2 regions of the Methylobacterium sp. 391_Methyba4 genome follow, and region 2 is predicted to be linked to the other one. Evidence: predicted binding sites of a transcription regulator. Region 2 holds the regulator's gene; the other holds the start of a gene.
What was found. The regulator HrcA, encoded in region 2, represses chaperone genes, less so after heat shock. The targets are predictions, from matches to a motif close to GTTAGCACTCNCNNNNNGNGAGTGCTAAC.

Region 1 (4,507 bases), 1.6 Mb from region 2:
CAAGGCTCTCAGGCGATCACCGGCGCCCGCCGGTTCCGGCCGACGATGGTCAGGCTGCCTCGACGTGGGTGAAGCGGAGAAGCTGACGCCGGTCGGCGCGTCGGCTTCCGCCCCGCTTGGGCGGCCCTGCGGCCCGCTTGCGGGCGTCCAGACGGCGCGCCGTCAGAACACGGCGTGGTCGCCGCGCTCGGCAACGGCCTCGCCTCGGATCACGCGCGCATAATAGTCGAAGAGAGTTTCAGAGCCGGTCGACGGTGTGGCGCGCGCATCATATTGCCCCGTCACCGGATCCAGAACGAGCATGGATTCCGTCGCGTAGTAGCGCCCGATGCGCGCGAGTTCGGCCTTGGCTGCCAAGGTCGGAACCAGCCGTCCGAGCATGGCCAGAGTGACTATGATGACGTCCAGAAGGGCCACGGGCACATGCGTGAATCGCGCTTCGCGCCCGAGCAAGGCGAAGAGCTGCTCGCCCTGCGCCTTCGGGGTCACGGCTTCGCCCGGGCCGCCGATCGGCAGCACGCGATTGCGCCGGTCCGGGTCGTCGAGGCACTCGGCAATGTAGGTGCCCAAGTCGTCGTCGCTGATCGGTTTGCAGGCCGTCAGCGTGCCGTCGCCGAAAATCAGGAACGACTTCCCGCGTTTCAAACGATCGATTTGCCCCGACAGTGATTTGAAGAAGGCCGTTGGTCGTACGATCGTGTAATCGAGGCCCGACCCGGCCAGAACGCCCTCGAACGCGCGCTTGGCGTGCTGGAACGCCAGGACCGGCTTCTGGACGCAGATCGCCGAGAGAAGGATGACGTGGGTCACGCCGGCCGCCTTCCCGGCATGCAACGCACTCACATGCGCGCGATAATCGATCGCCCAGGCGTCGTCGGGCAAGCCCGTGCGCGAGGCGAGACACGAGACCAGGACGTCGAACGGCTCGCCGCGGAAACCCGCCTCGGCGAGGGACGATGGATCGGTCACATCCACCACCCTTGCGGTCGCGCCCGGAGGCAGTCGGGAGCAAGCGGGCGGCCCTGACGGGTCGTCGATGTCGGCGCGACGCCTGACGAAGCAGACCACGTCATGGCCCCGTGACACCAGCGCGCGCACCGTCGCGCGCCCGATCGTCCCGGTGCCACCGAGCACGGCGACGCGTCGCGGGCGCAACGCGTCCGATTGGTCTCCGGTCACGCTCACCTTATCCAGCCACTCAGGGTTCCGGCATGTCCGGTCGTTGTGACGAGACCGTATCGATCCACCCGAACAGGAGGCCGCCTTCGCAGCCTGGATTGCCACGGGTGTGGGCGAAGGGTCAGCGCGTCATGCCGGCGTCATAGCACGGAGCGCGCCGCCGGCGCCCGCTCTCGCGGCAGCGGGACAGTCAGGGCCGCAGCCTACCTGCGAGGACGTCGGTGGCTGCGTGGACCAGCCGGTGTCGGTGTATTGGTCCGGTTCTCGTCGAACAGCTTGCGCCAACGGATCAGCCGCTCAGGTGCGAGGCTGCCGTCCGCGACGGCAGCCTGCACGGCGCACCCGGGTTCGCTTGTGTGGGTGCAGTCGCGGTATCGGCACAGGGGCGCGCGTTCGATGATCTCGGCGAACAGCGTTTCGATCCCTTCCGCGGCGCCGCTGACGTGCAGCGTGCGCATCCCCGGCGTGTCGATGACCCAGCCGCCGTCGGCGATGGCATGCAGCGAACGCGACGTGGTCGTATGGCGTCCCTTGGCATCGTGCTCGCGAATGCCGCCGGTCAGCTGGGCCTGGGCCTGACCGGGACCGACCAGCGTGTTCACCAGCGTCGATTTGCCGACGCCGGAGGAGCCGACCAGCGCCACGGTCTGCCCCAGCCCACACCACGGAGCGAGGGCGTCTGCAGCCGCGGAGAGACGGGGGTTGAGGGTTACGACGTCGAGCCCGCGCTGCAACTCGGACGCTTGGCGCTGGTAGGTTCCCAGATCGGCTGTCGTGTCGGCCTTGGTGAGGAGGATCACCGGAATTGTGCCGCCTTGATTGGCCAGAGCCAGATAGCGCTCCAGTCGCGCCGGATTGAAATCGGCGTTGCAGGAGGTGACGATGAACAGCGTGTCGACATTGGCCGCCGCGGCCTGAAGGGTCCGGCTGCCTTCGGTGCGGCGCTCCATGACCGTCCTGCGGCTGAGACGGCGATGCACGGTCTGGGTTCGCGGATCGACGAGAACCCAATCGCCTACGGTGAAGTCGCTCGTGCTGGTGTGGATCGCGAGCGTCAGTTCGACGGATCCGGCCTCCGACAGGGCGGTCAAGCGAGACCGGTGAAGCGTCGCGATCCGCATCGGGGCGAGATCGGCCTCGTGGGGTTCACGCTGGACTTCGAAGAAGTCGGACCAGCCCAAGCTTGCAAGCGACAGGGGCTGGAAGGAAGGGGGATGATCGATCACCGCCCTGCCCATGACATGGCATCCTGCGCCTGGCCAGCCCTCCACCGCCAGGCGCACGTCGATGCCCGGCCGAGTGCAAGGACCGTCGGCCTGCGCCGTCTCCCTGCGCCGCCTCCCTTGGCCATACCCACGGGAGGCGGACGGTCGTGTCGCCGCGCGGGTCAATCGGGAGCGGCCGCGAAGGCGCGCGCCCCAATGCCCGGATGAGCCAGTCTCCGGCCCACTCATAAGATTAGCACTTCCACTCGGTGAGTGCTAACAATGCGTCGATCGGGCGGCGATGACAGTCTCGCCGTAGCCTTTCCCGCGACAGCGCCAATCATGTCGGTTGGATCTCGCTTGGGAACGATCAGGATACCACGATGAAATTCCGTCCGCTGCACGACCGCGTGGTCCTCCGTCGCATCGAAGGCGAGGAGAAGACCAAGGGCGGCATCATCATTCCCGATACGGTCAAGGAGAAGCCGCAGGAGGGCGAGGTCGTCGCCGCAGGACCGGGCGTGCGCGACGAGGCGGGCAAGATCAACCCGCTCGAGGTGAAGGCCGGCGACCGCGTCCTGTTCGGCAAGTGGTCCGGCACCGAGGTCAAGATCGACGGTCAGGACCTCCTGATCATGAAGGAATCCGACATCCTGGGCATCGTCGCCTAGCGCGGATCAGGCCGCTCAGAGCCTCACGACGATCTGCCCTTCGAGGCGCCCGCTGTGGCGCGCCTCAGGGCCAAACGACAGATGACGAGTGCTCCACCATGTCCGCCAAAGACGTTCGCTTTTCGGTCGATGCCCGCGAGAAGATGCTGCGCGGTGTCGAATTGCTCGCCAGTGCGGTGAAGGTGACGCTAGGCCCGAAGGGCCGCAACGTCGTGATCGAGAAGAGCTTCGGCGCCCCGCGCATCACCAAGGACGGCGTCACCGTCGCCAAGGAGATCGAGCTCGTCGACAAGTTCGAGAACATGGGCGCCCAGATGGTGCGCGAAGTGGCCTCGAAGTCGAGCGACACCGCCGGTGACGGCACGACGACCGCGACCGTTCTCGCGGCCTCCATCGTCCGGGAGGGCGTGAAGTACGTCGCCGCCGGCATGAACCCGATGGACCTGAAGCGCGGCATCGATCTGGCCGTGGCCGCGGTCGTGAAGGATATCGGCGCGCGCTCCCGCAAGGTCGCCTCGTCCGAGGAGATCGCCCAGGTCGGCACGATCTCCGCCAACGGCGACAAGGAGATCGGCGAGATGATCGCCCACGCCATGCAGAAGGTGGGCAACGAGGGCGTCATCACCGTCGAGGAGGCCAAGACCGCCGAGACCGAACTCGACGTCGTCGAAGGCATGCAGTTCGACCGCGGCTACCTGTCCCCGTACTTCATCACGAATGCGGAGAAGATGGTCGCCGAGCTCGAGGATCCCTACATCCTCATCCACGAGAAGAAGCTCTCCTCGCTCCAGGCCATGCTGCCGGTGCTCGAGGCCGTGGTCCAGACCGGCAAGCCGCTCCTGATCATCGCCGAGGACATCGAGGGCGAGGCGCTCGCCACCCTGGTGGTGAACAAGCTGCGCGGCGGCCTGAAGGTCGCGGCCGTGAAGGCGCCGGGCTTCGGTGACCGCCGCAAGGCGATGCTCGAGGACATCGCGATCCTGACCAAGGGCCAGATGATCGCCGAGGACCTCGGCATCAAGCTCGAGAACGTGACGCTCCCGATGCTCGGCCGCGCCAAGCGCGTGCGGATCGAGAAGGAGACCACCACGATCATCGACGGCGCCGGCGAGAAGGCCGACATCGAGGGCCGGATCAGCCAGATCAAGGCGCAGATCGAGGAGACCACCTCGGACTACGACCGCGAGAAGCTCCAGGAGCGTCTGGCCAAGCTCGCGGGCGGCGTCGCGGTGATCCGCGTCGGCGGTTCGACCGAGGTCGAGGTCAAGGAGAAGAAGGACCGCGTCGACGACGCGCTGCACGCCACCCGCGCGGCGGTCGAGGAAGGCATCGTCCCCGGCGGCGGCACCGCGCTCCTGCGCGCCAAGGCCGCCGTCCAGGGGCTCGCGAACGACAACCCCGACGTCCAGGCCGGCATCAAGATCGTCCTCAAGGCTCTCGAGGCCCCGATCC
Region 2 (4,507 bases):
TTCTGGAGCGGCACGCCGTGGACGCGTCGGGATATCGGGTCGCGCGACACTCCTGATTCTCGCGATCGTATCGGCGGCCCTCGTCGCCTGTTCGTCCTATCTGTACCTGTCCCAGTCCAGCACCCTGCAGGGCGACGTCGACGCCAGCATGTCGAGCCTGAGCGGATCTGCCGCCCGTAGTGTCGGCAACTGGCTGCGCGGCAAGCTCGATCTGACGCAGATGATGGCTCAGCAGATCACCGCTGGCGGCCGTGAGTCGGACACGGATCGTGTGCTCGACGCGCCCATCATCCGCGACTCGTTTTACGTCAGCTTCTTCGGGCGTCCGGACGGGTTCTACACCAAGATGCCCAAGGCCGAGATTCCGCCGGGTTACGATCCGCGTCAGCGTCCGTGGTACAAGGAGGCCGCCGCGACGGACGGCCCGATCCTGACCGAGCCGTACATCTCCGCCAGTCGCGGCACCTTCATCATCACGGCGGCGGCGCCGGTGAAGGATGCGGCGCACGGTCTCGGCGGCGTGGTCGGAAGCGATTTCGACGTCTCGGCTCTTGCCCGGATGATTACCGAGGTCGCGCCGGGTGACGGCGGTTATGCCTATCTGGTGTCGGGCGCTGGCACGATCCTGATCCACCCGCGGGCCGCGTTCATCGGCAAGCCCCTGTCGGAGCTGATCGACGGTCCGGTTCCCGGCATCGCCGCCGGTCGGGCGGCGGACACGCGCGAGGCGGGACGGTCCGTCCGCACGGTCTTCGCACGCGTCCCAAACCTGCCGCCGGCGCTCGACTGGTACATCGCGCTTTCGGTCGACCACGCCACTGCGTTCGCACCCATCACGCACCTCGCGCAGAACTTGGCCATCGCAACCGCGATCACGCTGCTTCTGCTGGCCGTCACTGTCAGCCGGATGATGGCCGCGACTGTCGCACATCCCCTAGACCGACTTGTCGAAGTCCTACAGCGCATGAGCCTCGGCGACCTCGATACCGTGATCGCCGAGGCCAGGCGCCGGGACGAGATCGGGATGGTCGGGCGGGCGGTCGAGGGTATCAAGGCCGTTGTGGCGCAGAAGGCACGTGAGCAGGAAGAGGCTCGGCGCTCGGCCGAGGCGGCGGCGGCAGCGGAGCGCAAGCGGGCCATGACGGCGCTCGCCGATGGTTTCGAAGAGGCCGTGGGCACGATCGTCGGTTCGGTGTCGTCCGCGGCGTCCGAGCTTCACGCCACCGCCCAAGCCCTGACAAACACCGCCACGCAGGCCGCGGCACGATCCAGCAGCGTCGCTGCGGCCGCCGACCAAGCCTCGACCAGCGTCCGCACCGTCGCGGTTGCGGCCGAAGAACTCGGCGCGAGCGTGCGCGAGATCGCCGGGCAGGTCGCAGGCTCGTCACGCCTCGCCCGGACGGCCGTGGACGAGGCCGACGAGACGGGACACCGCGTGCAGGCGCTGTCGGAGGCGGTATCCCGGATCAGCGACGCCGCCGGGCTGATCGCCTCGATCGCCGCGCAGACCAACCTGCTGGCCCTCAACGCCACCATCGAGGCCGCGCGGGCCGGCGAGGCCGGGCTCGGCTTCGCCGTGGTGGCGGCCGAAGTGAAGGATCTGGCTGCGCAGACCGCCCGCGCCACCGAGGAGATCAACGATCATATCGCGCGCGTCCAGGGCTCCACCGGCGAAGCCACCCGGGCACTCGACGGTATCGTCACGCGGATCCGGGACATCAACGCGGTCGCCGCGGCCGTCGCCGCCTCGGTCGAGGAGCAGGGGGCGGCCACGCAGGAGATCGTCCGCAACGTGACCCAGGCGTCAGACGGGACCGCGGACGTGACCGTGAATATCGCCGGGGTGGCCGGAGCCGCCGCGCAAACGGGCGAGGCCGCGCGACAGGTCCTGGGCTCCGCATCGGATCTGTCGCAGCACTCCGCGCGCCTCGGTGTCGAGGTCGCACGATTCCTGGATTCGGTTCGGGCGGCCTGAGGGCCGACAGAACCTACCGGCCGCCGTCCAGAAGCTTCGACACCACCCGCGCCGTATAATCCACCATCGGCACGATGCGCGCGTAGTTGAGGCGGGTCGGACCGATGACCCCGACCACGCCGACGATCTTCTGCGATCCGTCGCGGAACGGCGCCGCGATCAGCGATGACCCCGAGAGGGAGAACAGCTTGTTCTCGGAGCCGATGAAGATACGCACGCCCTCGCCGCCCTCGGCACGGGCCAGCAGGTCGATGACGTCCTTCTGGGTCTCCAGGTCGTTGAACAGCAGGCGGATCCGCTCCAGATCCTCGACCGCGCGCAGGTCGTCGAGCAGGTTGGCCTGGCCGCGAACGATCAATTGGCGCGCTTCCGTCGGCCCCACCGGCGTTGCGAGCCCCGCATCGACGAGGCGTTCGGTGATCGCGTCGAGCTCGCGCTTCATGGCCTTGCGGCCGGCCTCGATCTCGGCGCGCAGCGACCCCAGGGTGCGGCCCTGCAGGCGCGCGTTGAGGAAGTTCGTGGCCTCCTGAAGCGCACCCGCCGGAAGTCCGGGCGGCAGATCGACGATGCGGTTCTCGACGGAGCCGTCATCCGAGACGAGGATGACGAGGGCGCGGGCCGGATCGAGCCGTACGAACTCGATGTGCTTCAGATTGACGTTGGCCTTCGTGGTCAGCACTACGCCGGCCCCCCGCGAGACGCCCGACAGCATGGTCGAGGCCTCGGCCAAGGCGGAATCGAACGTGTGGCCCGAGGCTGCGGCCCGCATCTGTGCCTCGATGCGCGCCTGCTCGTCCTGGCTGACGTCGCCGAGTTCCAGCATCGCGTCGACGAAGAACCGCAGCCCGAGTTCGGTCGGGAGGCGTCCGGCCGAGGTATGCGGCGCGAAGATCAGGCCGGAATGCTCCAGATCCGCCATCACGTTCCGGATCGAGGCCGGCGACAGCGCCATCGGGAGGATCCGAGCGAGATTCCGGGAGCCTACCGGCTCGCCGGTCGTGAGATAGCTCTCGACGATCTGCCGGAAGATCTCGCGGGCGCGCTCATTGAGGGCGGCGAGGGCCTGCATGGATTGGCCGTTGGCAAAGTTGGGACTGGGGTGTGTCACGCGGTCATCCTGTGGTCCGATCATGCGCAACCGACCCGCGCGGATCAATCCGTATGGCGATGCTTGCCCGTGATGTCGCGGCGGCCTAAGAGCCCGGCCCTCGACACTCTCGACAGAAGGGGCCCGCGATGCGGCCTTCCAAGCGTGCCGCCGACGAGTTGCGGCCCGTGAGCCTGGAGCGCGCGGTTTCGCGCTACGCAGAAGGCTCGTGCCTCGTCAGCTTCGGAAATACCCGGGTGCTCTGCACCGCGTCGCTCGAAGAGCGTTCGCCCCCGTGGCTGCGCGGATCGGGCAAGGGCTGGGTCACGGCGGAGTACGCCATGCTCCCGCGTGCGACGCACGAACGCACCCGCCGCGAGGTTGGTTCCGGGAAGCCGTCGGGTCGAACGCAGGAAATCCAGCGGCTGATCGGCCGGTCCCTCCGGGCCGTCACGAACCTGCCGGCCATGGGCGAGCGTCAGGTGACGATCGATTGCGACGTCATCCAGGCCGATGGCGGCACCCGGACGGCCGCCATCACCGGCGCCTGGGTGGCGCTGCACGATTGCTTCGCATGGATGCGGACGCGCTCGATCATCTCGGTCGATCCCCTGCGCGACCATGTCGCTGCCGTCTCGTGCGGCCTGTACAAGGGCATGCCGGTCCTCGATCTCGATTACGCCGAGGATTCCGCGGCCGAGACCGACGCCAATTTCGTGCTGACCGGGCGCGGCGGCATCGTGGAGGTGCAGGGCACCGCCGAGATGGAGCCGTTCACCCAGGAGCAGCTTCTCGAACTTCTCGGCCTCGCCCGCGCCGGCACCGAGCGGCTGGTCGCCCTGCAGAAGGAGGCCATCGCGTGAGCCGCCGCCTGACCGGGAAGGTGGTCATCGCCACGCACAATGCCGGCAAGCTCACCGAGATGCGCGAGCTGCTCGCGCCGTTCGGGGTCGAGGCGGTGTCGGCCGGCGAACTCGGGCTGCCCGAGCCCGAGGAAACCGGCACGATGTTCGCCGAGAATGCCGCCATCAAGGCGAAGGCGGCGGCCGACGCCACCGGACTGCCCGCCTTCGCGGACGATTCCGGCCTGTGCGTCGACGCCCTCGACGGAGCACCGGGCATCTTCTCGGCCCGCTGGGCCGGCCCGAACAAGGATTTCGCGGCCGCGATGGCGCGGATCTTCGCCGAGCTCGACGACCGTGGCGCGGCCGACCGCCGGGCCCATTTCGTTTCGGCCCTGGTCCTGGCTTGGCCGGACGGCCACACCGAGCTGTTCGAAGGGCGGGTGTTCGGCGACCTCGTGGCGGCGCGGGGGACCGCCGGCTTCGGTTACGACCCGATCTTCCGGCCGGACGGGCACGCGCGCACCTTCGGCGAGATGAGCGCCGAGGAGAAGCACGGCGTCGACTGGCAGAAGGCTCAGGGGCTCTCGCACCGGGCCCGGG

Region 1: P9K36_RS23735 (co-chaperone GroES) is a predicted target of HrcA. The motif match lies at 2,637-2,665, and genes of this name have one in related genera.

What each region holds. Positions count from the first base shown of each region.
Region 1 covers NZ_CP121475.1:5,019,730-5,024,236, forward strand. Annotated here, with positions in the region: gene P9K36_RS23725 (NAD(P)H-binding protein) at 163-1,134, opposite strand; gene rsgA (ribosome small subunit-dependent GTPase A) at 1,383-2,417, opposite strand; gene P9K36_RS23735 (co-chaperone GroES) at 2,768-3,055, shown strand; gene groL (chaperonin GroEL) at 3,154-4,507, shown strand, end outside.
Region 2 covers NZ_CP121475.1:3,466,448-3,470,954, reverse strand. Annotated here, with positions in the region: gene P9K36_RS16265 (methyl-accepting chemotaxis protein) at 1-1,975, shown strand, start outside; gene hrcA (heat-inducible transcriptional repressor HrcA) at 1,989-3,044, opposite strand; gene rph (ribonuclease PH) at 3,212-3,925, shown strand; gene rdgB (RdgB/HAM1 family non-canonical purine NTP pyrophosphatase) at 3,922-4,507, shown strand, end outside.